DNA from 4 places in the Polaromonas sp. CG_9.11 genome. Region 1 is predicted to be linked to each of the others. Evidence: predicted binding sites of a transcription regulator. Region 1 holds the regulator's gene; each other region holds the start of a gene.

The links. The regulator sigma-54, encoded in region 1, starts transcription at its own class of promoters, with help from an activator protein. The targets are predictions, from matches to a motif close to TGGCANGNAANCTGCTTT.
Region 2: the regulator sigma-54 is predicted to act here: its motif matches at 5,132-5,149, upstream of IWX85_RS18455 (ammonium transporter).
Region 3: the regulator sigma-54 is predicted to act here: its motif matches at 2,592-2,609, upstream of glnA (type I glutamate--ammonia ligase).
Region 4: the regulator sigma-54 is predicted to act here: its motif matches at 4,163-4,180, upstream of glnK (P-II family nitrogen regulator).

The regions. Positions count from the first base shown of each region.
Region 1 is NZ_JADOVE010000013.1:115,349-122,696, reverse strand. It holds gene IWX85_RS12405 (filamentous hemagglutinin N-terminal domain-containing protein) at 1-2,121, shown strand, start outside; gene IWX85_RS12400 (L,D-transpeptidase) at 2,161-2,970, shown strand; gene lptA (lipopolysaccharide transport periplasmic protein LptA) at 3,172-3,813, shown strand; gene lptB (LPS export ABC transporter ATP-binding protein) at 3,818-4,615, shown strand; gene IWX85_RS12385 (RNA polymerase factor sigma-54) at 4,911-6,461, shown strand; gene IWX85_RS12380 (class I SAM-dependent RNA methyltransferase) at 6,707-7,348, shown strand, end outside.
Region 2 is NZ_JADOVE010000031.1:3,797-11,144, reverse strand. It holds gene IWX85_RS18480 (monovalent cation:proton antiporter family protein) at 1-344, opposite strand, end outside; gene IWX85_RS18475 (SIS domain-containing protein) at 437-1,429, shown strand; gene IWX85_RS18470 (HAD family hydrolase) at 1,431-2,048, shown strand; gene lptC (LPS export ABC transporter periplasmic protein LptC) at 2,045-2,743, shown strand; gene IWX85_RS18460 (RNA-binding protein) at 3,074-3,535, opposite strand; gene IWX85_RS18455 (ammonium transporter) at 3,858-5,060, opposite strand; yybP-ykoY riboswitch at 5,219-5,426, shown strand; gene IWX85_RS18450 (TMEM165/GDT1 family protein) at 5,433-5,999, shown strand; gene IWX85_RS18445 (homoserine O-acetyltransferase) at 6,230-7,348, shown strand, end outside.
Region 3 is NZ_JADOVE010000009.1:47,180-54,527, forward strand. It holds gene glnL (nitrogen regulation protein NR(II)) at 1-341, opposite strand, end outside; gene IWX85_RS09320 (hypothetical protein) at 377-916, opposite strand; gene glnA (type I glutamate--ammonia ligase) at 1,126-2,541, opposite strand; gene IWX85_RS09330 (molybdopterin-binding protein) at 2,768-3,592, opposite strand; gene IWX85_RS09335 (EI24 domain-containing protein) at 3,589-4,521, opposite strand; gene IWX85_RS09340 (sterol desaturase family protein) at 4,529-5,635, opposite strand; gene IWX85_RS09345 (polysaccharide deacetylase family protein) at 5,641-6,522, opposite strand; gene IWX85_RS09350 (hypothetical protein) at 6,488-7,348, opposite strand, start outside.
Region 4 is NZ_JADOVE010000006.1:51,474-58,821, forward strand. It holds gene metH (methionine synthase) at 1-2,353, shown strand, start outside; gene IWX85_RS06765 (YifB family Mg chelatase-like AAA ATPase) at 2,481-4,025, opposite strand; gene glnK (P-II family nitrogen regulator) at 4,363-4,701, shown strand; gene IWX85_RS06775 (ammonium transporter) at 4,736-6,292, shown strand; gene IWX85_RS06780 (SMP-30/gluconolactonase/LRE family protein) at 6,436-7,348, shown strand, end outside.

The DNA of each region.
Region 1 (7,348 bases):
ACCCAGACCACGCCGAACGTGGCGATCAACTGGCAGAGCTTCGGCATCCAGGCCGGCCAATCCGTTCAGTTCGTGCAGCCCAGCAGCAGCTCGGTAGCGCTCAACCGGGTCATCGGCGCTGATCCTTCGATCATTCTGGGCAGCCTCACGGCCAACGGCAAGGTGTTCCTGGTCAACCCCAACGGCATCCTGTTTGGTCAGGGCGCGTCAGTCAACGTCGGCGGACTGGTCGCGTCCACCCTGGCTATCAGCGATGCCAACTTCATGGCGCGCAACTACCAGTTTTCCGGCGCGGGCGCGGGCGCAGTCGTTAACCAGGGAACGATCAACGCGGCCGACGGTGGCTACGTCGCCCTGCTGGGCGCCAACGTCAGCAACCAGGGCATCATTGCGGCCCAGCTGGGCACGGTCGCACTGGCCGCAGGCAACGCCGTCACGCTTGATGTCGCAGGCGACAAGCTCTTGCGCGTCACCGTCGATCAGGGCGCGGTCAATGCGCTGGTGGACAACGGCGGAGTGATCCGGGCCGACGGTGGCCAGGTGCTGATGACCACCCAGGCAGCGGGCAGCCTGCTGTCCAATGCGGTCAACAACACCGGCGTGGTTCAGGCACAGACGCTGCAAAACGTCAACGGCACGATCATGCTGATGGGCGGTATGGCAAATGGCACGGTGAATGTGGCTGGCACGCTGGACGCTTCTGCACCCGCAGGCGGAAATGGCGGCTTCATCGAAACCTCTGCGGCCAGTGTGAAAATCGCCAGCGGGGTGAAAGTCACCACTGAGGCGGCGCAGGGTAAAACGGGCACCTGGCTGATTGACCCGCAGGACTTCACCATTGGCAGCCTGTCCACGGACAACATCTCTGGCACGACGCTTTCAGCCTTGCTGGTGACCAACAGCGTGACCATCAGCACGGCAACCGGAAACGATGTCATGGTCGCCGGTACCCCGCCTGTGACGAGTCTGTACACAGCAACACCCGGCAACGGTGACATTCATGTCAACGACGCCATCGCATGGTCAGCGAGTTCGAACCCGACGACGCTGACGTTGCTGGCGAAAGGAAATGTCAACATCAACAAGCCAATCACTGCCACCAATGGAAACCTGGCGGTGTGCTGCGGGCGCGATGTGAATGTGAAATTGGGCGCAGACATCACGACGACCAACGGAAGCGTTTTGCTCAGTGCCGGCAATGACATCAACTTGATAGGCGCTTTGTCGACAACCAACGGCAACGTCACCATGTGCGCCGCAAACGATGTCAACATTCAGGGAAAGATCACACTGACCCACACCACCAGCATCATTCCCGGTCAAAGTCTGGGCCTGCCGCTTGGCCTGGTGCTGAGCGCCGGGTATGGCGCCAGTGCCCCGGGCGCTGGCGGCACGGTTGTTTTTGCTCCGCTGGCACCGGCTGCGACTGTCACGAATGCGCCGACGACCATTTATTACAATCCGGTCGCGTACACCACGCCAACCGATTACTCTGGCAACATCATCGGTGCCGCGCCCATCCAGCACATGCTGGTATTTGCTCAGGGCCAGGACAAAATCGCCGACGGAACCACCACGGCAACGGTCGCTTCGTTGAAAGGAAGCCCTGTGGGCGATGTGACGCTGGTTGCAGGCCCCGGCAGTACGGCCAATTTCGCTACCCCGGACGTGGGAGTGAACAAGACCATCACCTTGACCGGCTACAGCCTGGGCGGTGCAGACGCCAATCGATACGCCTTGGCCGTTCCTTGCTGTGGCCCGGTTGTTTCAACAACGACCGCGAATATCACAGCGGTGGTGCCGCCGGTCGTGGTGCCGCCTGTGGTGCCACCGGTCGTGGTGCCACCGGTCGTGGTGCCGCCTGTGGTGCCACCGGTCGTTCCAATTAAGGAAAATACGCCACGTCCACTGCCTCCCGTGTTGACGCCGTCAACACCGCCTGCCGTCGTTCCTCCTGGGTACGTTTTCACGGTGCTTCCGCCAGCGTCTGTGCAGCCGCCCGTTCTGGTAGTTGTCACACCACCGGCACCACCGGTTGTTGCGCCTGTTGTGGTATCAGTCCCACCGCCGCCCGAGCAATACGAGGCGCCAGTACGCAAGCCCAAACCGGAACGCAATTAAAAAGGCTGTTATGGAAAAACCTGAAAAATATTGGCGCTCATGATGCGAGAAGTTTTTCTGGGCTTGCTGGCCACAGGATTGATTTGCACCCAGGCGTATGCATCGCATGATGCTGCGCACTTGCCAGACCCTGGGCTGGCATCGTCTGTTCTGTCCGCTGAAGGCGGCGCCGTCCCAACGGTCACGCAAACGCAACCCGCAGTGGCGGGAAAAAGCGCAAAACGCGCCAACTTTGAACAGACCAACGCCTCCAAAGAAGCCCGACATGTGGCCAATTGGGTGGTTGATTCAGGCGACAACCTCAACAAGCCCTTTGTCATCGTGGACAAGCTGGAGGCCAGGGTATTTGTGTTCGATGCAAAGGGCCAACTGCGCGGAGAATCTTCCGCGCTGCTCGGACTGGCCAGAGGCGATCACTCAGTCCCCGGCATCGGAACCAAAAAGCTGTCAACCATTCGCCCGGAGGAACGCACCACGCCGGCAGGCCGTTTCGTGGCCAACCTGGACAAAAACCTGAAGGGCGATGAAATGCTCTGGGTGGACTACGACACGGCCATCTCCATGCATCGTGTGGTCACTGGCAATGCCAAGGAACGCCGCGCCGAAAGGCTGGCCAGTTCTTTGCCGTCAGAGCGCCGAATTTCTTATGGCTGCATCAATGTTCCCGTCAAGTTTTACGAAAACGTGGTGAGTCCTGCTTTCACCGGAACGGACGGCATTGTTTATGTGCTGCCCGAAACCCGTTCGGCGCGTGAAGTTTTCGGCTCGTACGACGTCGGAGAGCGTGTGCGCCTGCAAGCTGCAAGCCAGTCACATCCGATACTGCCGGAAGCACACGGTTTCAGGTGATGCGCTTGCTGTCGGGAAGCACGCTTTTCGCAGCAGGGCCGCTTGCTCGCCACAAGATCTGAAGAAGGCTAGTTTCAGCGGCGGCTGCCAGTGCAAGTCAAGACTGGCGACCAGGGGGGAATACCGATTATTTTCTAGAGGATTCTGGCCCTGCCGGCATGGCTACAATTGAAAAAATATCACCCGCAAGAACCGTGCCTCATGAAAACCCCTTTTTTCCCTCTTCTCCTGGCTGCCATCCTGGCAGCGGGTGCCGTGCTTCCGGCCGCGGCGGAAAGAGCCGACCGCGACAAGCCGATGAATGCCGAGGCGGATTCCCTGCGCTATGACGACCTCAACCAGACCAGTGTCTTCACCGGCAACGTCGTCATCACCAAGGGAACGACCATCATCCGGGGCGCGCAGGTCGATGTCAGTCAGGACCCGGAGGGCTACCAGCTGGCCGTGGCCACGGCAGCGCCGGGCAAGCTTGCCTATTACCGCAAGAAGCGCGACGGCGTCGATGAATACATCGAAGGCGAAGGCGAACGCATCGAATACGACAGCCGCGCCGACCTGGTCAAGTTCATCAAACGCGCCGTGGTGCGCCGGTTCAAAGGCGCGACGCTGAGCGACGAAACCACCGGCGGGCTGATCGTGTACGACAACAACACCGACGTGTTCACCGTTGATGCCGGCGCGAAAACTGCCACTGCGGCAAACCCTGGCGGACGGGTCCGCGCCATGCTGTCGCCGCGCGCCCCTGCGACGGGCGCCACGGCAGCGCCGCCGGCCAGCGGACCGGCGCCCGTTTTACGCCCCAGCACCACGCTGGGCACCGGCACAGCCCCGAAAGCCCCCTGACCCCATGAATCGAACGATTGAAACGGTTCCTCCGCAGGAGGGCGCAGTCCGCCTTGACACACCCAGCAGCCTGGTCGCGCAGGGACTGCGAAAGTCCTACGGCAGCCGGCTGGTGGTGCAGGACGTGTCGCTGTCGGTGCAAAAAGGCGAGGTTGTCGGCCTGCTGGGCCCGAATGGCGCGGGCAAGACCACGTCGTTTTACATGATCGTCGGCCTGGTGCGCGCCGACGCGGGCCAGATTTCCATCGACGGCCAGCCGGTCGAGCACATGCCGATCCACCTGCGCGCGCGCCTCGGCCTGAGCTATCTGCCGCAGGAAGCGTCGATTTTCCGCAAGCTCAGCGTGCAGGAAAATGTGCGCGCCGTGCTGGAGCTGCAGCGCGATGCCGCCGGCAAGCCGCTGGCCCGCGCCGAGCTGGAGTCGCGGCTCGATGCGCTGCTCGACGACCTGCGCGTGAGCCACCTGCGCGACTCGCCGGCCTTGTCGCTGTCAGGCGGCGAGCGCCGCCGCGTCGAGATTGCCCGCGCGTTGGCCACCCAGCCGCGCTTCATCCTGCTGGACGAGCCGTTTGCCGGCATCGACCCGATTGCCGTGATCGAGATCCAGCGCATCATCGGCTTCCTCAAGTCGCGCGGCATCGGCGTGCTGATCACCGACCACAACGTGCGCGAAACATTGGGCATCTGCGACCACGCCTACATCATCAGCGACGGCCACGTGCTGGCCAACGGCACGCCGGCCGAGATCGTGAACAACGCCGATGTGCGCAGGGTCTACCTCGGCGAACACTTCAAGATGTAGCAATGGCCCCCACGCTTGTCACTTTATGTACTGCGCTGCCCCCCGGGGGAGCTGCCCCGCCTGCGGCCTGGCAAAGCCAGTTCCGCGGCCGGTACTTGCACGAGCGGGAAAGGTTGCCAGCCGCGCCTGTGACAATCTTGCGCCTAGCATCGCTGGATACATCAGGTGGGACGGCAGGGCATCCCCGCCAGCCCCAGTACCGGCCGCAGGACCGGCTTTGCCGGACTGCAGGCGGGGCAGCCCCCTCGGGGGGCAGCGAACCACGCGCAGCGGGGAGCGTGGGGGCTATATCTTCATGAAACAAGGCCTGTCCCTTCGCGTCTCGCAGCACCTGGCGCTCACGCCACAGCTGCAGCAGTCGATCCGGCTGTTGCAACTCTCGACGCTGGAGCTAAGCCAGGAAGTCGAGCAGATGCTCGACGAAAACCCTTTTCTCGAACTGGCGGACGACAGCGCGCCGCGCGAGGAGTTTGGCCTGGAGCACACCGACACCCCGGTCAGCCAGGACAGCCGTGAATTCGAGTCTGCTACAGATTCAATAGCTGCAAATACAGACACAGCAAGCGCCAGCACATCAAAAGAGTCTGAAAACACGGCAGAGGCCGGCACCGAGGCGGCGCTGGAAGAAAGCTGGGAAGGCGATGGCTCGGTCGAGTCTTTGCCCGACGACAGCGAATGGGGCGGCGACGCGCCGGCGCGCAAGAACAACCTGGACGACAGCGACGTCGAAGCCTCCGACCTGACCGGCGCCCATGTGTCGCTGCAGGACCACCTGCACCGGCAGGCGCTCGGCCTGCGGCTGTCCGAACTCGACCGGGCCGCCCTGCACTTCCTGATCGAGTCGCTCAATGACGACGGCTACCTGGAAGACAGCCTGGCGTCACTCGCTGCCGGACTGGCCAGCGGCAACCCGGAGCAGGCCGAAGAACTGGAGCAGCCCTTCGCCATCGCCTTGCAACTGCTCCAGCACATGGAGCCTGGCGGCGTCGGCGCGCGTACCCTGGCCGAATGCCTGCGACTGCAGCTGCTCGACTGCAAAAACAGCATCGAGTCGCGCGCCGCCATGGCGATCTGCCAGCAGCCGATGGAACTGCTGGCCAAGCGCGATGTCAAGCGACTGTCGCACCTGTGCAAATGCACCGAAGACACCATCAAGGGCGCGATCGGCCTGATCGCCCGGCTCGACCCCAAGCCCGGACGCCGGTTTGCCAATGTGGAACGCAATCTGGTCGTTCCCGACGTTCTGGTCGTCAAGTCCGGCCGGGGCTTCAAGGTCACGCTCAACAGCGACGTCATGCCCCGGCTGCGGGTCCACGACATCTACGCCAGCGCACTGCGGCAGCACGGCGGCAGGGGCGGTGGCCAGGCGCTGCAGCAGCGGTTGCAGGAAGCGCGCTGGTTCATCAAGAACATCCAGCAGCGTTTCGACACCATCCTGCGCGTCAGCAACGCCATCGTCGAGCGGCAGAAAAATTTTTTCACCCACGGCGATCTTGCCATGCGGCCGCTGGTGCTGCGCGAGATCGCCGACGAGCTGGGCCTGCACGAATCGACCATTTCGCGCGTCACCACGGCCAAGTACATGGGCACGCCCTTCGGCACTTTCGAGCTGAAGTATTTCTTTGGCTCCGGGCTGGGCACCGAAACCGGTGGCAATGCATCGAGCACCGCCGTGCGCGCACTCATCAAGCAGTTCGTGGCGTCCGAAAGCCCCAGAAAGCCGCTCAGCGACAGCCAGATTTCAGCAATGCTCAAGGAGCAGGGTATTGAATGCGCCCGCCGCACCGTGGCCAAATACCGCGAGGCATTGCGCATTGCGCCGACCAATCTGCGCAAGGCACTCTGAACAGGCCATGCGCCTTTTGCAATGTCCGCTGGCCCTCATCCCTGCCTTCTCCCAGAGGGAGAAGGAGCCAGCCGGGAAAGATTTGTGGGTGCGCAAAGACCGTGCTGCTGCCTTTTCTTACGCCCTCTCCCTCTGGGAGAGGGCGGGGGTGAGGGCTGATACCGAGGGCGGCCCTTGCCATGTCCGCCAGCCGATGCACACTGCCCCTGCAGTCCACAGCCGCAGCAGCCCAACCTGAAAACACCATGAACCAACTCCAACTCTTCCTCCCCTGCGCCGCCGGCGTCGAAAACCTCCTGGCCGCCGAAGTCCAGCGCATCACCGGCATCGAGGGCAAAGCCTGGCGTGCCGGCGTCCAGCTGCAGGCCTCGTGGCGCGAAGCGCTGCAGCTCAACCTGCACAGCCGCCTGGCCCAGCGCGTGCTGATCGAGCTGCAGCACGGCCCCTACCGCAGCGAGCAGGACCTGTACAACGCGGCGGCCAGTGTCGCCTGGGAAGTCTGGTTCACGCCCGCGCAGACCTTCAAGGTCGAAATCACCGCCCAGCACAGCCCGCTGCAAAGCCTGAACTTTGCCGCGCTGAAGATCAAGGACGCGATTGCCGACCGCTTCCGGCACAAGTTCAACGACGTGCGCCCCAGCGTCGACACCCGCTGGCCCGACGTGCGCGTGTATGTGCACCTGACCACCGACACGGTGACGGTCTACATCGACACCTCGGGCGAGCCGCTGTTCAAGCGCGGCTGGCGCGAGGACAAGGGCGACGCGCCGCTGAAGGAAACGCTGGCCGCCGCGATGATCGCCGCCAGCGGCTGGAGTGGCGACGAAGGGCAGTGCAAGCAAGGCGTGCCGCTGTACGACCCGTGCTGCGGCTCGGGCACGATTGCC
Region 2 (7,348 bases), on a different contig from region 1:
GTCCAGAGCGTCGGCGCCATGACCGCCAAAAACAGCGAGCCCACGGTGACCAGCAGCATGGTGAGTGCCACCTGGAGAAGGCCCAGGCCGAACACATGGCGGCGCATCGATCGCAGCTTGGGCAGGTTGAACTCCAGTCCGATCACGAACATCAAAAACACGACGCCGAATTCGCCCAGATGGCGCACCCCTTCGGAGTTCTGCGACAAGGCCAGCGCATGCGGGCCAATCACCACGCCGACGGCCAGGTAGCCCAGCATGGGGGGCAATTTGAACGACCGGCAAATGACCACCCCCAGCACGGCGGCCAGCAGGTACAAAAGGGTCAGTTCAAGCGCACTCATTCGCTGATGGTAGCTGAAGGGTATTGCGTGGCTGGCCAGTCTGGTGGGCGTTTGGGCATGCTGTTGGTAACAGGGATCGATAGAATGCAGCCATGAATTTTGATGCTGCGACTATTAATGCGGAGCAGGTTTTGAGCCTGGCCCGGAAAACGTTCGAAATCGAAGCAGCGGCCGTGCTGGACCTGGTCAGCCGCATCGGAGATGAGTTTGTTCAGGCGGTCGGGCTGATGGCGGCCTGCCGGGGTCGCGTGGTCGTCATGGGCATGGGAAAAAGCGGGCACATTGGGCGAAAGATTGCTGCGACGTTGGCTTCGACCGGTACAGCGGCCTTGTTCGTGCATCCGGCTGAAGCCAGCCATGGCGATCTCGGGATGATCCAGGCAAGCGACGTGGTGCTGGCCATTTCCAACAGCGGCGAAAGCGAGGAACTGGTCGCGATTCTTCCCGTGTTGGGCCGCTTGGGCGTGGCGCTTGTTGCCATTACTGGCGGCCCGGAATCCACGCTGGCCAGACAGGCCCGCATCACGCTCGACACCAGCGTTGCCAGGGAAGCGTGCCCCCTGAATCTTGCGCCTACGGCCAGCACCACGGCGCAGCTCGCCATGGGCGATGCACTGGCCGTGGCGCTGCTCGACGCGCGAGGTTTTCGGGAAGAAGATTTTGCCCGTTCACACCCTGGCGGTGCGCTGGGCCGCAAGTTGCTCACCCATGTGAGCGACGTGATGCGCAGTGGCAACGCTGTTCCGAAGGTCTTTGCCGAAGCCTCATTTACCGAACTCATGCGCGAGATGAGCGCAAAGGGATTGGGCGCTGCGGCTGTCGTGGACAGCCGCCAGCAGGTTCATGGAATTTTTACAGATGGCGACTTGCGCCGGCTGGTTGAAAAAGGCGTGGATTTGAGAAGCCTTACAGCCGCTGACGTGATGCATGTCGACCCGCGTACCGTAGGCAGAAGCGCGCTTGCGGTGGAAGCCGTGGCGCTGATGGAACAGCACCGCATCAATAGCGTGCTGGTGGTTGATGAAACTGGAAGGCTTTGCGGCGCTCTCAGCACCAACGACCTGATGCGTGCAAAGGTGATCTGATATGCCATTCCCTGATCTTGCAACGACTGAGCCGTTCCTGAATTTTTCACCGGAACTTCTGCTGAGGTGTCAAGGCATCAAGGTCGCGTTTTTCGATGTGGACGGGGTCCTGACCGATGGCGGCTTGTATTTTTCGGAATATCCGGACGGACATGAACACGCCCGCGAGGTGGAGGGGTTCAGATCGTCCGGCGAAATCATCAAACGCTTCAACACACTGGACGGTCATGGGCTCAAGCTGCTGCAAAAAGCAGGCATCACGCCTGTCATCATCACCGGCCGCGACAGTTCTGTGCTGCGAGGGCGTCTGAAGGCGCTGGGAATCCAGCATTGCCACTTCGGAACCGAAGACAAGCGCCCGGCTGCCGAGCAGACCTTGAAGACCCTTGGACTGGACTGGAATACAGCCGCAGCGATGGGCGACGACTGGCCGGACCTGCCCGTCATGAGTTGCTCGGCATTAAGTTGTGCGCCTGCCAATGCCCATCTGGAAGTCAGGTCACGCGCCCATCACGTCACACAGGCCGGGGGAGGCGAGGGCGCTGCCCGTGAATTTTGTGATTTGCTACTTGTCGCCGGTGGCCACTATGCCCGGCTGCTGCGTGAGTACTTTGCATGACGCAATCCTTGACCCGCCGCATAAACACCGGCAACTTTACGGTGCCACGTAAAAGTGGATGGCGAAAATTTCTCTCCCTCTGGGACCAGACGGCTATGTACATGCCGCTCCTCATGATGGCGACGCTGGCCTTGGGAACCTATTGGCTGGTGCGTAATACGCCAACTTTCAACGCTCCGGAGGTGGTCACGGAGGTCAGGCATGAGGTCGATTATTTCATGCAGGATTTCACCATCAAGACGTTTGATGAGGAAGGCAAGCTCAAGAGTGAGATTGCCGGAACGGAGGCCCGGCATTTCGCTGACACCGACATTCTGGAAATTGACCAGGCCCGGATTCACAGCATCAATATCAACAGGCAACTCACCACGGCCATCGCCAATCGGGCTTATTCAAACGGCGACGGGTCAGAGGTCCAGTTGACTGGCAATGCACGTGTCGTGCGCGAAGCAAGTCGCGACGCACAAGGAAAGGAAGCGCCCAGGCTGGAATTTCGCGGTGAATTTCTTCATGCTTTCTTGAATGAAGAGCGCGTCCAGTCTCATTTGCCTGTGCTCCTGATCCGGGGCGCGGACCAGTTCACCGGCAATGTTTTTACCTACAACAACCTGGACCAGGTGGCCGTTCTCACAGGCCGGGTTCGCGGGGTCTTGATGCCGAATTCAGCAAACCGGCCCCCTGACCCCAAACCCTAGCGGGCGCAAACTGCGCAATGTAGCGTGAAAGTAATGCTTGCAAAGCCGTCGAGCAGACCTGATGCACTCAAAGTTCGCATGCAGGAGTTTTCTGTCCTGAACACAGGGCGTACTTGGTGCAGGGGGAGTGAGGAAAAATATGCGAATTGCATCCATATTCCCGGCACCGGCAGAACCACTAAGGGTGTTTACTTGCCATCGAAAAAAGTGAACTGGAATGCCGAACGGCTTCAAAACCGAAGTCTTGAAGCCGTTTCAAGCTGTCTTTAATCAGAGACTGAAGAAGCTGTTTTTGCAGCCCAATTGGCCTGCCGGTAAATAGCGCAGGGCTTAGTAGCCGCCGCGTCCACCGCCGCCGCCACCGCCACCGGAACGTCCGCCGCCAGAGCCGCCGCCACCGTACGGGCTGCGAAAACCACCGTCGCTGCCGCCGCCGGAAGAACGACCGCCACCGCCGCCGCCGTATCCGCCGCCGCCACCGCCACCGCCACCGCCGTAGCCGCCACCGCCACCACCGAAGCCGCCGGTGCGTGGAGGACGTGCCTCCATCGGACGGGCTTCGTTCACAACAACGCTGCGGCCGCCCAGAGGCTGACCGTTCATGCCGTTGATGGCTGCTTGTGCTTCCGCATCGCTGGCCATTTCGACAAAACCAAAGCCCTTGGAGCGACCGGTGTCGCGTTCCATCATGACTTTGGCGCTGGTAACAGCGCCGAATTGACCAAAAGATTGCTGCAGGTCTTCGTCACGCACCGAGTAAGGCAGGTTGCCGACGTATAGTTTGTTGCCCATGAAGGGACTCCTCTAAAACACATAAATAAAAGCGATGGGGTCCCGAAAGCACAACAAATCTTGAACGTACCGCTGTAGCGCGCGAAACTGACCGATCACCTAACAAGTACAAATTTTGAATTTGTACCCACATATTATGCTTCAGTTCGTCAAAAGAACCGCAGTGGAATTTCCGCATGGAACACCATGCCACCAAGATTTGGTAGGTAGAAACACTGAGTTTCTGAAAGTTATTTTGGAGCCAAATTTGTTCTGAATTGATCGCCGTTGTTGAGAAGCCAAAATCGCTCGGATTGCGTGTAATTGCACTAGTTGCATAAAGTTACCAATTGACTTCGTGTTCGGGCGTTGCACCAATGCGGTGAATCGACCGGTCGGCGCCTTCAAACTCTTCTTCCTGGGTCAGGCGCAGCCCCAGCGTCCACTTGAGCGTGCCATACACCACGCAGCTCATCAACACCGCCCACATGACGCCCAAGGTGGTGCCGATCAATTGCGCGCCAAAGCTGACGCCGCCCAAACCCCCCAATGCTTTGCTGCCAAAAATCCCGGCGGCCAGTCCACCCCAAGTGCCGCAGACGCCGTGCAGCGGCCAGACCCCCAGTACATCGTCAATCTTCCATTTGTTCTGGGTCAATGTGAACATCACGACAAACACGGCGCCTGCGACAGCGCCCACGGCCAGCGCCCCCAGCGGATGCATCACGTCAGAACCTGCGCACACTGCAACCAGTCCTGCCAATGGGCCGTTGTGTACAAAACCCGGGTCGTTTTTGCCAAATGCCAGCGCAGCCAATGTGCCGCCCACCATGGCCATCAGTGAATTCACCGCAACCAGTCCGGAAATCTTGTCGAGCGTTTGTGCACTCATCACGTTGAAACCAAACCAGCCGACGATCAATATCCATGCGCCCAATGCCAGAAAAGGAATGTTCGACGGGGGATGTGCCGACATCGCGCCATCCTTGCGATAACGATTGCTGCGGGCGCCGAGCAACAGGACTGCCGGAAGTGCCAGCCAGCCGCCCATGGCGTGAACCACGATCGAGCCGGCGAAATCATGAAATTCGGCACCGGTGACCGACAGAATCCAGGCCTGCACGCCAAAATGGTGGTTCCAGGCGATGCCTTCAAAAACCGGGTAAACAAATCCCACAATGACGGCTGTTGCAATCAACTGGGGATAAAAGCGCGCACGCTCTGCAATGCCGCCTGAAATGATCGCCGGAATGGCTGCTGCGAACGTCAGTAAAAAGAAGAACCTGACCAGTTCGTAGCCGTTTTTCGCCGCCAACTCCTCGGCGCCAACAAAAAAATGGGTGCCATACGCCACGCCGTAGCCCACGGCAAAATAAACCACGGTGGAGACTGAAAAATCCACCAGGATTTTGACCAGCGCATTGACCTGGTTCTTTTTGCGCACCGTGCCAAGTTCCAGAAATGCAAAACCGGCATGCATCGCCAACACCATGATGCCGCCCAATAAGATGAACAAAGCGTCATTGCCCTGTTTTAGTGCTTCCATAACGCGCTTTCGAAAGTGATATGTGATTGTTTGGTGCATTTTCTGGCGAATGCCGAAAATTGCACCAAAACAAAGCAAGAAACGCGCCGTGAAAAAGGCTTTTCTTGGTGCAACGCCGATGGTCCATGCCAGCGGCATTGGAAGCCGCCGATACAATGCCCGCTGTCATTGGGGAGTAGCCGCCCTTCTTTACTGAAAGGGGTTTGCGTCAACAGACTTGTCTGGCCTTGCTAAAAAAGGCCGACATGGCGCAAACAGCAGTTAGCCTGGCGAGACCTTTGACTGCACAGCCTCCAGAACTTGTAAAAAGCTTCGGGCCGGGGATGTCGTGCAGTCATTGGTTTTTTTGATCCGGCCTGAGCTGTTTGTTGCATGGAAGCTTTCCTCGTCTCCACCGGTATCGTCGGCCTCGCTGAAATGGGCGACAAAACCCAGCTTCTTGCGTTGGTGCTGGCGGCAAAATTCAGAAAACCCTGGCCCATTGTTCTGGGCATCCTGGTGGCCACTGTGGCAAACCATGCCATGGCAGGCGCATTGGGCGCGTGGGTGACGACTCTCCTGGGACCGCAAACCCTGCGCTGGATACTGGGCGTCTCCTTTATTGCGATGGCCGTGTGGATGCTGATTCCGGACCAACTCGATGACGACAACAACGCCGGCAAGCCACTGCGTTTCGGGGTGTTCGGCACCACGGTCTTCGTGTTTTTCCTGGTTGAAATGGGCGACAAAACTCAGATTGCCACCGTCATGCTGGCCGCGCGTTATGACGCCTATTTCTGGGTGGTGGCCGGCACCACGCTGGGCATGATGCTGGCCAATGCGCCGGTGGTCTGGCTCGGCAGCCGTTTCATGCACCTGATTCCGCTGCGCGTGGTGCATATCGTGTCGGCACTGGTTTTTGCCGTGCTGGGCGTGTTGGCGCTGCTGGTGCCAGCGTAGGCGCTGGCCGGATTGCTATACTGGCAATGCGCTGATTTGCTCAGCTTGCGGGCGCGTAAAAAGTACGGCTAAAGACGATTCTCCCCATGAACCCGGACTCGCCTTGGCGATGCCGGGTTTTCTTTTTTGCGCTTCGCCTTGCTGTTTTCCTGTCCTGATCTTGAGTCTGTCTTATCGTGGATCCATCAACAGTGCCAACTGCCTCCGTCCTTGTCGCCACGCCCGAATCGATGCACTTTGCCGAGCTGCTGCCGCTGCGCAGTGGCGCCTCGATCCGTGCCTACAACCTGAGTTATGAAACCTACGGCCAGCTCAATGCCGACAAGTCCAACGCGGTGCTGGTCTGCCATGCGCTCAACGCCTCGCACCATGTGGCGGGCGTTTATCTGGACGACGCCGGTCAGGTCAGGGACAAGTCCGAGGGCTGGTGGGACACCATGATCGGGCCGGCCAAGCCGCTCGATACCAACCGGTTTTTTGTCATTGGCGTGAACAACCTGGGCTCGTGCTTCGGTTCCACCGGGCCGATGCAGACCCACCCGGACACGGGTGAGGTGTATGGTGCCGATTTTCCGGTCGTCACGGTGCAGGACTGGGTCAACGCCCAAGCCCGGCTGCTCGATGCGCTGGGCATCGAGACGCTGGCCGCCGTCATGGGCGGCAGTCTCGGCGGCATGCAGGCATTGGCCTGGACGCTGCAATACCCGCAGCGGGTGCGCCACGCCGTGGTGGTGGCCAGCGCCCCCAACCTGACGGCCGAAAACATCGCCTTCAACGAAGTCGCGCGTCGCGCCATCGTGACCGACCCGGATTTTCATGGCGGCCACTTCTACCGCCACGGCGTGCTGCCCAAACGCGGCCTGCGCATCGCCCGCATGATTGGCCACATCACCTATTTGAGCGACGACGTGATGAACGAAAAATTTGGCCGCCAGGTGGTGGCCCCCACGCTCCCCGCTTCGCGTGGTTCGCTGCCCCCCGAGGGGGCCGCTGCGCCTGCGGACCGGGAAAGCCGGATCCGCGGCCCTGGCTTGGACGGAATGGGTGCTGCCCTGGCCAACGTTGCGCCTTACCGCTACACCACTCAGGACGTCGAGTTCCAGATCGAAAGCTACCTGCGCTACCAGGGCGACAAGTTCGCCGAGTACTTCGACGCCAACACTTATCTGCTGATCACCCGGGCCCTCGATTACTTCGACCCGGCGGCTGAATTCGGCGGCGACCTGAGCCGCGCGCTGGCGCAGGCCAGCGCCAAATTTTTAATCGTGAGCTTCACCACCGACTGGCGCTTTTCCCCGGCACGTAGCCGGGAAATCGTCAAGGCCTTGCTCGACAACCAGGTTGATGTG
Region 3 (7,348 bases), on a different contig from region 1:
GGCGTGTCGGTCTGCGCGACCACGACATGCACCGGCATCGGCTCATGGTTCAGGCGCCGCAGCCAGGCGTCATAGCGCAGCGCGGCAAATTCATTGCTGCCCGCGCCTTCCAGCGCATGCTTGAGGATCTGCGGCTCGGTGAAGCATTCGGGCAGTTGCGAGCCCTCGATGGTCCGGCGCGAGGTGCCGAGGGCGTCTTCGAGGGCGGCATTGGCAAACACCACGCAGCCATCGGTGCGGACCACCGCAACCAGTGTGGCCAGCAGGTCAAAGGCCTGGAAACGGATGGTGCCCGAAGCCGGGAAGGAAGACACAAAGGTGGGGGCGGATGGCTTTTTCAAGCGTCCATTTTCATCCAGAAGCCGATCCACCCGGCTTAATTTGCTGCCGGCAAGCGGGAAATCTCGCGCTTCAGGCCGGCAACGTCGCTCTGGCTGCGCGCAATGCTGTCTTTCAGGTCGCTGACACGGTCAAGGTAACGCTGGTAGTTGCGACCCTCGATACCTTGCTTCTCTGGCTCGCCGTTGTTGTATTCCTTTTGCAGTTCGGCCAGCCGGGCATCGGATTTCCTGAGTTCCGACTCCAGGATGATGCGCGAATCGCTGTCGCGCGCCCGCTGGTCGGGGTTGCTGTCCGCACGCGAATTTCCCGCTGCCGGGCTGGTGGCCACGCGCGCAGGCGCTTTTGGAACCGGCGTACCCTGCACTACCGTGACATTGCCGCCGGAAACCTCTTTGCAGTTGCGCGATTGCGCATCCTTGACGTTGTTGATGTATTCAGGCGCTGCGCCACCAAGGCCGGCGCAGCGAAAAATCTGTTGCGCCCAGGCAATGGAGCCGGGGCCAAGCAACAGCAGCGACACCAGCGACAGGCTGGAAAGGGATGGCAGGGAATACGGGAATGAGATGTTGTTCATAGGAAAATGTCCAGCGTCTGGAGCCGCTTGCATGCAGTGTGCGGGATGGAGACAAGAATCGCCTGAGAGTATGCGTCAAAGCGGAAAAAATGCGAAATCTGCAGCGCATCTATTCCACACGCCCATGAAAAAAGGATGGCAGACGCCATCCTTTTTTCATACGTCGCTGGCCTTCCTGCTTGCCAGGGAAGCCAGCGGCTGGGCCGTGCTTACAGCGAGAAGTACATGTCGAATTCGACCGGCGCGACTTCAACGCGGGTGCGGTTGACTTCGCCCATCTTCAACTCGATGTAGGCATCGAGCATGCTGTCGGTGAACACGCCGCCCTTGGTCAGGAAGGCGCGGTCCTTGTCCAGTTCTTCCAGCGCCTGGTCCAGGCTGTGGCAGACGGTGGGTACCAGTTTGTCTTCTTCCGGCGGGAGATGGTACAGGTCCTTGGTGGCAGCTTCGCCGGGGTGGATCTTGTTTTCCACGCCGTCCATGCCGGCCATCAACAGGGCCGCAAAGCCCAGGTAAGGGTTCATCAGCGGATCGGGGAAGCGCGCTTCGACGCGGCGGCCCTTGGGGTTGGCCACGTAAGGAATGCGGATCGACGCCGAGCGGTTCTTGGCCGAGTAAGCCAGTTTGACCGGAGCCTCGAAGTGCGGCACCAGGCGGCGGTAACTGTTGGTGCCGGGGTTGGTGATGGCGTTCAAGGCACGGGCGTGCTTGATGATGCCGCCGATGTAGTGCAGCGCAAAATCGCTTAATCCGGCATAGCCGTCCCCAGCAAACAGGTTTTTGCCATCTTTCCACACCGACTGGTGCACATGCATGCCCGAGCCGTTGTCGCCAGCGTAAGGCTTGGGCATGAAGGTGGCGGTCTTGCCGTAGGCGTTGGCCACGTTGTGCACCACATACTTTTGCAGGATGGTCCAGTCAGCGCGCTCGACCAGGGTCGAAAAACGCGTGCCAATCTCGTTCTGGCCAGCGCCAGCGACTTCATGGTGGAACACCTCGACCGGAATGCCGAGTGATTCGAGGATCAGGGACATTTCGGCGCGCATGTCCTGCGTGCTATCAACCGGAGGCACGGGGAAATAGCCGCCCTTGACGGTCGGACGGTGGCCCCGGTTGCCGCCTTCGAGCTTGGTGCCGCTGTTCCACGGTGCTTCGTACTCTTCGATTTCGTAGAAGCTGTGGCCCGGCTCGGTGCTCCAGCGCACACCGTCGAAGATGAAGAACTCAGGTTCTGGTCCGAAGTAGGCGGTGTCGGCCAGACCGGTGGACTTCAGGTAGGCTTCTGCGCGCTTGGCGATGGAGCGCGGATCACGCTCGTAGGCCTTGCCATCCGTTGGCTCGATCACGTCGCACGTCATGATCAGCGTCGTTTCCTCAAAGAACGGATCAATATTGGCCGTGTTCGGATCGGGGATCAGTTGCATGTCCGAGGCTTCAATGCCTTTCCATCCGGCGATGGACGAACCGTCAAATGCATGACCGTCGGTGAATTTGTTTTCATCAAAGTGAGACACGGGCACCGTGGTGTGGTGCTGTTTGCCCCGGGTGTCGGTAAAACGGAAGTCAACGAACTTGACTTCGTTTTCCTTGACCATGTTCATGACGTCTGCGACGGTCTTTGCCATCAAAATCTCCTGTACTGGATGGTGGTTTAAAAATTCGGCTCAATTTTTTGAATGCACTTTTTGTGCCAAAGCCGGGTACACCGGGGTTTTGCCAAACCCGTCATTGTGCCGCTGCTATTGTCGCTACTGAATGTCGATTGACTTGTTTTGAAACAGCAGTTTTAAAAATTAAGCTTAAAATGCACTTGTATGGTGCATATATGGTCTCAATACGGCATTTTTCTTGTTATCGCACCAATTCGGGGCCAAGCTTAAGATCGAACTTGTGCAAGCCTGCCAGCAAAGCGGGATAAGCGCGGTTGACGGCATCCGCCGTCCCTTTGACGCCAAGTTCAATATGACGCCCATATTCTGGATGGTCGACGCTGGGCAGGCTGAACACCTTCACGCCGGCGTGCTCGGCTTCAATTGACAGCATCAAAGGGGTCAGCGCGGCTTCCATCGATCCCATCACGATGACGGATTTTTCAACAGCGCAAGTCGCCTGGTGCAAGTGGGCATAGCTGTTGTTTAAGACCCACTCGACCATTGGCCAGGCCATGACAGGAAAGCCGGGTACAAAATGCACCGCGCCCTGCCCGGCCTGGCAGGTAAAACCGGGAATCTTGTTGTAGGGATTGGGAATGATCTGGGCACCGACTGGAAACACGCCCATGTTCAGGCGGTGCAGGTTGTCATGGCGGTCGGGCTCGTAGGCGGCGCCCTGCTCTTTGGCCGTGTCGCGTATGCGTTCCTCGATCAGCCGCCTGGCTTCGGGATGCAGCGCCAGTTCCACGCCCAGCGCCCGGGCGGCGCACTGGCGGGTATGGTCGTCCGGCGTCGCGCCGATGCCGCCGGTGCAGAACACCACATCACCCGACGCGCGGCTGGCGGCAAAGGTGCGCGCCAGCGTCGCGGTGATACGCTCCGGGTCGTCGCCGACATACTCAGCATAGGCCAGCGCCAGACCCCTGGCTGCCAGCAGTTCGATGACTTTGGGCAAATGCTTGTCGGTGCGCTTGCCTGAAAGAATTTCATCGCCAATGATGATGAGTCCGAATGAAGGGGTCATGCAAAAGGGTCCTGGAGTTTGGTGGTGGAGTCCGGCGGGACGCCGCCTGACAGTGTGGAAAAAACCGGCGCGGGCGACTCGCCAACTATTAATTCTGTAGCAGCTTGTGCTGAGAGCGCCTGCGCTGCAGCATTGCTTCGCTTGCGAAGCTGCTCCAGCGCGGCCAGGCAGTAATGGGCAAACCAGAGCGATGAAAAGGCGAACACCAGGGTGTAGATCCAGATCGCCAGCGGTACCAGGATTGGCGCCATGGCGATGAACATGGCGCCTGAGGCCCAGAGCAGGCTGGGCGCCGCGCCAAGGTAGCCGCTCAGCACGCCGATGCCGAGCAGAGGCAGGCGGTTTTCGCGGAACAACTGCTCGCGTTCCTCGCGGCTGGCGTGGTCCGCCAAAGCATCGTAGGACATGACGCGATAAGTCAGCCAGCCCCAGATCAGCGGCGGCAGGATCAAAATCAGCGGCGGCACCAGCCAGAGCGGAACCGTCGCCACCAGCGCCACGATGGCCAGCAAGGTCGACCCCAGCGACCAGATGATGCTGGCGAGCATCGAGCCACCCTTTTTGCGCTCCAGCTGGGGGAACCGCCGGCTTGCCACCAGCACCACCATGCTGGGCGTCATGAATACCGCTACCAGCAGCAGAGTCGCGACGACGATCACCGGAATGGCCAGGAACAGCACCAACGCCGGCGCCAGCACCAGGCGCAGGCTGCCGAGCCCGATGCCGTCAAGCCAGTGCACCATGGCATTGACCAGCTCGAAGCTTTCCAGGCTGCCGCGCACTGCGACCAAGGCGTCTTCCCAGTAAAAGTAGCCCAGCGTCAGCGACAGCACGCCCATGATGATGACGGGCAGGATCGACAGCGCGATGACGCGAGGATGCAGGCAGTACATCACCGCCCGCCAGAAGGAATCAAGCATGGTGTTCATGAAAGCGTCATGCCCGACCGAACAGCCGCTTCATGCCCAGCCACTGCTGCGACCAGAAACCGCTGCCGTAGTCGCGATGCCTCTCGACCTGGTCGCGCACACCGGTCGGGTCATAGCGAAGCTCGAAATTGGCTGTGCCAAACAACATGTCCCACCACGGCAGCAGCACGCCGAAATTTTTCCCGCCGAGTTTAAAAACCCCCACGCTCCCCACTTCGTGTGGTTCGCTGCCCCCCGGGGGGGCGCTGCGCCTGCGGCCCGGCAAAGCCGGTTCCGTGGCCCCGACTGATGGAAACGCCCCCAAGCTTGTCGCTTCGCGTACTGCGATGGGGCTTGCCAGGACCGGCGTTTCGTGACCGATGCCGATGCTGTGGTGCAACCGGTGAAAGCGCGGGCTGACCCAGAGCCGCTCGCCCACCCGGCCAAACCAGAGCCGCACATTGGCATGCTGGAAGCTTTCGCTCAGTTGCGTCAGCGCGACGATGAGGATGAACTGGTCCGACGCCACGCCGATCAGCTGCGCGACGACCACGACGACACTGTCGATCAGGATGCTGTCGAGCAGGTGGCTGCGGTTGTCGCTCCACATCGTCATCTGCCGCTGTGAATGGTGCAGTGAATGCAGCCGCCACCACCACTCCAGCTGGTGCTGGCCGCGGTGCGTCCAGTAGGCGACAAAGTCGAACACCAGCAGGTAGATCAACAGGCTCACGACGGCCTGGTCGGTTACGCCGGGCCACAGCTGGTCCAGGTGAAAAGTGCCGTAGCCGGCGGTGCGCAGCGCGCCGAAGGCTGCATCAAACCAGGGATCAAGGGTAAAAAAGAGCACCAACCGGAACAGCCCGAGCCGGTGGATCAGCGTGTAGAGCACATCAATGCGGATACTTGCCCTGTCAGCGGGCGAGTCCATTGCTTCGACCGGCCGCCAGCGTTGCAACGGTCCTATCACCGCCAGCAGGATGATGACCTGCAGGACGCCGATCATGAACCAGGCCGTCGCCGCATAGGCATCCTCGAACAGGCTGCTCATGTCGAGTGCAAACAGCGCGGGTTGCACCAGCGCCTGGAACAGCCAGCCTTGAACACCTGCAAAAATTCCAGTCATCCAGTCCATCGGTTCTATTTTCCAGTCTGGGTTGTCAACACCAGCGGCTGCGCTTCGACCCAGGCCTGGTACTGCGGATGCTCGCGCAGCGTCCTGAAGCAGAAGCCTTGCGACTGCAGGCCAGTGATCAAGGGCTCCAGCACCGCTGGCGCCCACGGTTCCTGGCGTGACCAGATGCCCAGGTGCGCCACCAGCACATCACCCGCCCGGACACCCTGCAGCGCCTTGTCCAGCAGCACGGCGTTGGGGTATTTTTCGCTGGGCAACTCGTCCCCCAGAAAGCCGGCAGGCGACCAGCCCACATGCGCGTAACCGCACGACCGGGCGGCGGCCAGAAGCTGCGGCGAGGTTTTGCCACCGGGTGCGCGAAACAGCGGCAACGGCTTCTTGCCAGTGATGTCCTGCAGGCGCGCGCTGGCACGGCTGATTTCCTCGCAATATTGCTTGGCCGTCCAGGTGAACGTCTTGCCCTCGGATGGACCTGCCGAAGGACGTACGCTGAATTGCGTCGGCGCCCCCGATGCACCCGGCACGTCGGCCCGCCAATAGGTATGGTCAAAGGTGTGCGATGCAAACTCGTGGCCTTCCGCCGCCCTCGCCTTCCACCAGGGCGCCCAGTGCGTTCCCAGGCTGCCATCGCCGGTCTTGGTGCGCTCGTTGGCGGCAAAAAAGGTGACCCTGACCTGGTGCCGTTTCAGTACCTCGGCCATCAGCGGCGCCACCTCCATGTGGCCAGTGTCCAGCGTCAGGTAGACCGGCTTGCAGGACGCGCGCTCGGGCGAATTTTTGGCTTCAAACTGGCCATCCGCGCTTACTGCACATACACAGTTAGCTATCAATAAAATAGCTAACGAGGCCTGACTACCTCGGCGAGTGATCGAGCGTCCAGACGCCATGGGGACTCCTGCCAACGTTGATTTGACGCACCACCTTGCGGCTGGCCACGTCGATGAAAGTGAGCTTGCGAATCCAGCGTGACGTCACGATGATCTGGCTCAAGTCGCGGCTCACGTCCATGCAATCAGGGCCGCCGGGCGCCGGAAAGCTGTTCACCACCTGGAGCGTCTGCAGGTCGATCATGCTGATGGTGTTGGCCACCCGGTTGCTGACCAACAGGTGGCGCTTGTCGCCGAAAGCGCGAAAGGCATGGGCGCCCATCGCCGTCTTGATGAACTTGACCCGTTGGGGCTCCTTGCCGCTCACGTCATACACCTCGACGCCATCGCCGCCGGTCAGGGCGACCAGCACGAATTTGTCGCTGGCCGTGCCAATCAGGTCGGCGGGCGTCGAGCCGGTTTTGGTGCGCCACTTGATGGTCTGCGTGGCCAGATCGATGGCGATCAGTTCGTCGCTTTCCTGCATCGTCGAGTAAATCGTGCTGCTCTTGCTGTCGATCCACAAATGGCTGGGCGTCTTGCCGGTGGCAATGCGCTTGGCCAGGGTCATGTCCTTGCCATCCCAATGGAAGATGTCGATATGGTTGAGGCGGTTGGCAGCCGTCACGAACCACTTCATGTCGGGAGAAAACCGCAGGTGGTAGGGATCGATGATGCCGCGTACCGTCCGCTGCACTTCGGCAGTTTTCGGATCGATGAAGGTCAGCGAATCGGACAGCGCGTTGGCGACGATCACCGATTTCTCGTCGGGCGTGAGGTAGAGATGGTGTGGCTGCTTGCCGGTCTCGATGCGCTTGGTCTCGGTCCAGTTCGCCGGATTGATCAC
Region 4 (7,348 bases), on a different contig from region 1:
GGCGTTTGACGAGCAGGGCCAGGCTGACACCTACGAGCGAAAAATCACCATTTGCGAGCGCGCCTACCGCGTGCTGGTCGACGAGATCGGCTTTGCGCCCGAAGACATCATTTTTGACCCCAACATCTTTGCCATTGCCACCGGCATCGACGAGCACAACAACTACGCGGTCGACTTCATCAACGCCACCCGCTGGATCAAGGCCAACCTGCCCGGCGCCAAGGTCTCGGGCGGCGTGTCCAACGTGTCCTTCAGCTTTCGTGGCAACGACCCGGTGCGCGAAGCGATTCACACGGTCTTTCTGTACCACGCGATCCAGGCCGGCATGGACATGGGCATCGTCAACGCCGGCATGATGGGCGTCTACGACGACCTGGAGCCGGTGCTGCGCGAGCGCGTCGAGGACGTGGTGCTGAATCGCCAGCCCGTCTACAAGGACGGCGAGGAACACCTGACGCCCGGCGAGCGCCTGATTGAAGTGGCCGAAACGGCCAAGAGCGGTGCGCGCGACGACAGCAAGAAATACGAATGGCGCGCACTGCCGATACGCGCGCGGCTGTCGCACGCACTGGTGCATGGCCTGAACGAGTTCATCACCGAAGACACCGAAGAGATGTACCAGGCGATCCTTGCCGGCGACGGACGGCCGCTGCATGTCATCGAAGGCCCGCTGATGGACGGCATGAACGTCGTTGGCGACCTGTTTGGCCAGGGCAAGATGTTCCTGCCGCAGGTGGTCAAAAGCGCCCGCGTGATGAAGCAGGCCGTGGCGCACCTGCTGCCCTACATCGAGGCCGAAAAGCTGGTGCTGCAGGCCGCCGGCGGCGACGTCAAGACCAAGGGGAAGATCATCATCGCCACCGTCAAGGGCGACGTGCACGACATCGGCAAGAACATCGTCACGGTGGTGCTGCAGTGCAACAACTTTGAAGTGGTGAACATGGGCGTGATGGTGCCGTGCCACGAGATTCTGGCGCTGGCCAAGGCCGAGGGCGCCGACATCGTCGGCCTGTCGGGACTGATCACGCCCAGCCTGGAGGAAATGCAGTACGTCGCCAGCGAGATGCAAAAGGACGACCATTTCCGCCTCAACAACATTCCGCTGCTGATTGGCGGCGCCACCTGCAGCCGCGTGCACACGGCGGTGAAGATTTCGCCGCACTACGAAGGCCCGGTGGTGTACGTGCCCGATGCTTCGCGCAGCGTCAGCGTGGCGCAAAGCCTGCTGTCTGACAACGCCGCCAAATACATCGCCGAGCTGAACGCCGACTACGACAAGGTGCGCACCCAGCACGCCAACAAAAAGCAGGTGCCGATGTGGCCACTGGCCAAGGCGCGCGCCAATGCCACGGTGATGGACTGGGCCAGCTACACGCCCCCCGTGCCCAAATTCGTTGGCCGGCGTGTGTTCAAGAATTTTGACCTGGCCGAACTCGCCGAGTTCATCGACTGGGGACCGTTCTTCCAGACCTGGGACCTGGCCGGCCCGTTCCCGGCGATCCTGAAGGACGAGGTGGTTGGCGTCGAAGCGGTGCGCGTCTATGCCGACGCCAGGCGCATGCTCAAGCGGCTGATCGAGGGCCGCTGGCTCACCGCCAACGGCGTGATGGCCCTGCTGCCGGCCAACAGCGTCGGCGACGACATCGAGATCTACACCGACGAGTCGCGCAGCGAAGTCGCCATGACCTGGAACGGCCTGCGCCAGCAGACCGAAAAAACAGCCGTTGACGGCGTGATGCGCCCCAGCCGCTGCCTGTCCGACTTTGTCGCGCCCAAGCTGCTGACGCCTGAATTGATAGCTTCTCGCGCCCTTGCAGTGGGCGTAAAGGGCCAAAATAGCTCAAAAATTGCCGATTACATCGGTGTTTTTGCCGTCACCGCCGGCCTGGGCGCCGAGAAAAAGGAAAAGCAGTTCGTGGCCGAGCATGACGACTATTCATCGATCATGTTCAAGTCGCTCGCCGACCGCCTGGCCGAAGCTTTTGCCGAAGCCCTGCACCAGCGGGTCCGGCAGGATTTGTGGGGCTACGTGCCGGCCGAGTCGCTCGACAAGGACGCGCTGATTGCTGAAAAATACCAGGGCATCCGCCCCGCACCCGGCTACCCGGCCTGCCCGGACCACAGTGCTAAGAAGGAAATGTTCGCGTTGCTCCACGCCGACGACATCGGCATGGCGCTGACGGAAAGCCTGGCCATGACGCCTGCGGCCAGTGTCAGCGGTTTTTACCTGAGCCATCCCGAGAGCACCTATTTCAGCGTCGGCAAGATTGGCGATGACCAGCTCCAGGACCTCGCCCAGCGTCGCGGCACCCGGGCCGAAGACCTGCAGCGCCTGCTGGCGCCCAACCTGTAATTTCCGCAAACGCAAACGCAAACGCAAACGCAAACGCAAACGCGCACCGCACCTGCAGTGCTGCCCTCCAGCCGGCAGCTTCGCGTCGGGTTCGCGCTGCCCGTGCGAGCCGGAACCACGCCGTCTTTCAGTGCGCCGCCTTCAATGCGCGCCGGTACTGCACCGCCTCGGCCACATGCGTCACCTGCACGGTTTTGGCGCCGGCCAGGTCGGCAATGGTGCGCGCCACCTTCAGGCAGCGGTGAATGCCCCGGCCTGACCAGCCCAGCCGCGTTGCCGCCACATTGAGGAACTTGGCCGCTGCCGGGTCCAGCTGGCACTGCGCATCGATGGCCTGGCCGTCGAGCGCCTGGTTGGCGCTGCCCTGCCGGGCCATCGCGCGTTCCCTGGCCTGCACCACCCGGCTGCGCACCGCCTCGGTGGATTCGCCCGGCGCCGCGTTCACCAGCTCATCGGCGGCCAGGCTGCCGACTTCCACATGCAGGTCGATGCGGTCAAGCAGCGGCCCGCTGAGCTTTCCCTGGTAGCGTGACACGACCTCGGGCGAGCAGCGGCAGGCGCGCAGTCTGGAGCCCAGGTAGCCGCAGGGGCAGGGGTTCATGGCAGCGATCAGCTGGAAGCGTGCCGGGAATTCCGCGCGCTGCGCGGCACGCGAAATCGTGATGTGGCCCGACTCCAGCGGTTCGCGCAGCGCTTCCAGTGCGGCGCGGGGAAACTCCGGAAGCTCGTCCAGAAACAGCACGCCCCGGTGCGCCAGCGAGATTTCACCCGGGCGTGGTGGCGAGCCGCCGCCCACCAGCGCCACCGCGCTGGCTGTGTGGTGCGGCGCGCAGGTCGGACGCACAGCCCAGTGGTCCAGCGTGAAGCGCCCGCCCAGCGAGGCGACGGCAGCGGTTTCCAGTGCTTCCTCCGTCGTCATGGCCGGCAGCAGGCCGGCAAAGCGCTGCGCCAGCATCGACTTGCCCGAACCCGGCGCGCCGACCATCAAAAGGCTGTGCCCGCCGGCCGCTGCAATTTCCAGCGCGCGGCGGGCGGCGGCCTGGCCCTTGACATCGGCCAGGTCTGGATAGGCAGGCTGCCGTGACGGCGCGGTGGACGCCACGCGCGTCCAGCCGTCACCGGCTTCGGGAAGGGCATCGCCTGGCAAAAACTGCCGGACCACGTCGAGCAGATGCTGCGCGCGGTACACCTCGGCTTGCGGCACCAGCGCGGCCTCCTGCGCGCTGCCTTCGGGCAGCACCAGCCGGGGCAACGGTTCCGGCGTACCACGCGCCGGCCGGGCAATGGCCACGCTCATGGCCAGGGAACCGCGAACCGGCCGCAGGTCGCCGCCCAGCGACAGCTCGCCGGCAAACTCATACCCCGCCAGCTTGCGCGCGTCAATCTGGCCGCTGGCGGCCAGGATGCCCAGCGCAATCGGCAGGTCAAAGCGGCCCGAGTCCTTGGGCAGGTCGGCCGGCGCCAGGTTCACCGTGATGCGCTTGTTGGCGGGAAATTCCAGCCCGGCATTCTGGATCGCCGAGCGCACCCGCTCGCGCGCTTCCTTGACTTCGGTATCGGCCAGTCCGACCAGCGTGAAACTCGGCAGGCCGTTGGCGAGGTGCACTTCAACGCACACCGGACGCGCTTCAAGCCCCAGCAAGGCACGGCTGTGCACTAAAGACAGGCTCATTCGGTGACTTCCTTATAAATGCATCAATGTTGTGCGTTGCAATTGCATCAAAATGGTGCGTAACAGCTTGTAAGTCTCTAGCGTAACCCGGTAGCCGATGAAATCCGCCAAGCGTTTTCGGGCGAGCAAAAAATAGCTGGCACGGTCCCTGCTAAACAAGTTCCGCCAACCTTAAAAAATTTTCGGGGATTCCATGAAATCAAGCTTCGTCACCCTCGTTGATAGCGGCCGCTTTCGCATCAAGAACACGCTGGACGTGATGCTTACAACAACCCTGTAATGCGTCGGCAGCGCCATCGGACTGCTGCCTCGTCATTCATCCTGGAGGAAAACTGAAATGAAACTCATCACTGCCATCATCAAACCGTTCAAGCTGGACGAGGTGCGCGAAGCCCTCTCCGGCATGGGCGTGCAGGGCATCACCGTGACCGAGGTCAAGGGCTTTGGCCGTCAGAAGGGCCATACCGAGCTGTACCGGGGCGCCGAGTACGTCGTCGACTTCTTGCCCAAGGTCAAGATCGAAGCGGCTGTGTCCGATGACCTGGTGGAACGCGTGATTGAAGCCATCGAAACCTCGGCCCGCACCGGCAAGATCGGCGACGGCAAGGTTTTTGTGTACGACCTTGAGCAGGTCGTGCGCATCCGCACCGGCGAAACCGGCAAGGAAGCGCTCTGACATCACTCCCCTGAAAAAAAAGAGAAACATTGCCATGAAAAAAATGATTGCTTCCCTCCTGCTGGGACTGAGCTTGCTGGGCACGGGCGCATTCGCTCTGGCGCAGACCCCGGCACAGGCGCCTGCCGCTGCCGCATCTGCCCCGGCTGAAGCCAGTCCCGATGCCGCCGCCGCACCCACCGTGCCCGCTGCCGCGGCCGCACCTGCCGCCGCCACAGCAGCTCCGGGCGCCGAGGCCGCCGCTGCGCCGGCCCCTGTTCCCAACAAGGGCGACACGGCCTGGATGATGGTCTCGACAATCCTGGTGATATTGATGGTCGTGCCTGGCCTGGCGCTGTTCTACGGCGGCCTGGTGCGCAGCAAGAACATGCTGTCGGTGCTGATGCAGGTCATGGTGACGTTCTCATTGATCGTCGTGCTCTGGTTCATCTACGGCTACAGCCTGGCCTTCACCGAGGGCAGCGCTTTCATCGGCGGCTTTGACCGGTTGTTCATGAAAGGCATCTGGGACAACGCCGCGGGCACGTTTGCCAGCGCGGCCACGTTCAGCAAAGGCGTCGTGATCCCCGAGATCGTCTTTGCCGCCTTCCAGGCCACCTTCGCCGGCATCACCTGCACCCTGATCGTCGGCGCCTTCGCCGAGCGCATCAAGTTCTCCGCCGTGCTGCTCTTCATGGTGATCTGGTTCACCTTCAGCTATGCGCCGATGGCGCACATGGTCTGGTTCTGGATGGGGCCTGATGCCTACACCGGCAAGGAAGTGGTCGATGCGATGAACGGCAAGGCCGGCTACATCTGGCAGTCGGGCGCGCTGGACTTTGCCGGCGGCACCGTGGTGCACATCAATGCAGCCGTGGCCGGCCTGGTCGGCGCCTTCATGGTCGGCAAGCGCATCGGCTATGGCAAGGAAGCCATGGCGCCGCACAGCCTGACGCTGACCATGGTCGGTGCCTCGCTGCTGTGGGTGGGCTGGTTCGGTTTCAATGCCGGCTCGGCCTTGGAAGCCAACGGCTTTGCCGCCCTGGCCTTCATCAACACGCTGGGCGCAACGGCCGCAGCCGTGCTGGCCTGGTGCCTCGGCGAGGCGCTGATGCGCGGCAAGGCGTCGATGCTGGGCGCTGCCTCGGGCGCCGTGGCCGGCCTCGTGGCCATCACCCCGGCAGCCGGCAACGTCGGCATCGGCGGCGGCCTGGTGATTGGCTTTGTCGCCGGTTTTGCCTGCCTCTGGGGCGTGCATGGCCTGAAGAAGCTGCTCGGCGCCGACGACTCGCTCGACGTGTTCGGCGTGCATGGCGTGGGCGGCATCGTCGGCGCGCTGCTGACCGGCGTGTTCAACTCGCCGGCCTTGGGCGGCCCCGGCTTTGTGGCCGACTGGGTGACGGCCACCGGCATCGCTGCCGCCGACTACTCGATCGTCTCGCAAGTGTGGATCCAGGCCAAGGCCGTGCTGATCACGGTGGTGTGGTCGGGTGTTGTGTCGTTCATCGCCTACAAGATCGTGGACCTGACCATCGGCCTGCGTGTCAACGAAGAAGACGAGCGCGAAGGGCTGGACATCACCTCGCACGGCGAAACCGCCTACAACCGGTAAAGAGTGCTTGGGTTGAGAAGCTGACAGAAGTCTCTTGGGGAAGTTTGGCCCGCTGGTATCTCGCCAGCGGGCTTTTTTTTTGCCGCTACAGTCGCAGTCGTGGCCGACCCCTTCGCTGAACCACACGGCCCAAGGAGAAAAGCATGCCCTGGCAAATCGCCATTTCACAGCCCAGCGAACTGGGTGAATCCCCGTTTTGGCACCCGGACGAGCAGCGCCTGTACTGGGTGGACATTCCCGCCCGGCAGGTCTGCCGGTCAACAGGCTCGGACGGCAGCGTCGAGCGCTGGAGCCTGCCGTCCGAGCCCGGCTGCATCGCACCGGCCCGCAGCAACGCCCAAGGCACCGGCCTGGTCATTGCCCTGCGCGACGGCATCTACCGCGCCCGGCACTGGGGCGGTGAGCTGGCGCTGCTCGCCCCCGCGCTGCACGACCCGGCCACCACGCGCTTCAACGACGGCAAGGCCGATCCGCTGGGCCGCTTCTGGGCCGGCACCATTTATGAACCGCGCGACGCCGCCCGCGCGCAGCTTTTTTGCCTGGACGCCCGGGGCGGCCGCCCGCCGGTCCTCGACGTGAAGGCGGCCGACGCCACCACGGCCAATGGCCTGGCCTGGTCGCCCGACGCAGCCACCCTGTACTGGGCCGACACGCCGCGCCATGCGGTCCGCGCCTGGGACTGGCATGCCGCCAGCAACACCCTGAGCCGTGAGCGGGTGTTTCATTCATGGCCCGGCAAACCCGAAGGCTGGCAGCCGGGCAGGCCCGGTTATGGCGGCCGGCCTGACGGCGCGGCGGTCGATGCAGAAGGCAACTATTACGTCGCCATGTATGAAGGCGGGCGGCTGCTCAAGCTGTCGCCCGCCGGCGAGCTGCTGGCCGTGTTCGCGGTGCCTGCGCCATGCCCGACCATGCCCTGCTTTGGCGGCGCCGACCTCCGGACGCTTTACCTCACGACCGCGCGCCATAGCCGTCCGTCGGACGAGCTAAAACGCTGGCCTGATTCAGGCTGCATTTTTTCGATGCCGGTCGAGGTGCCGGGGCTGCCGGTGAATT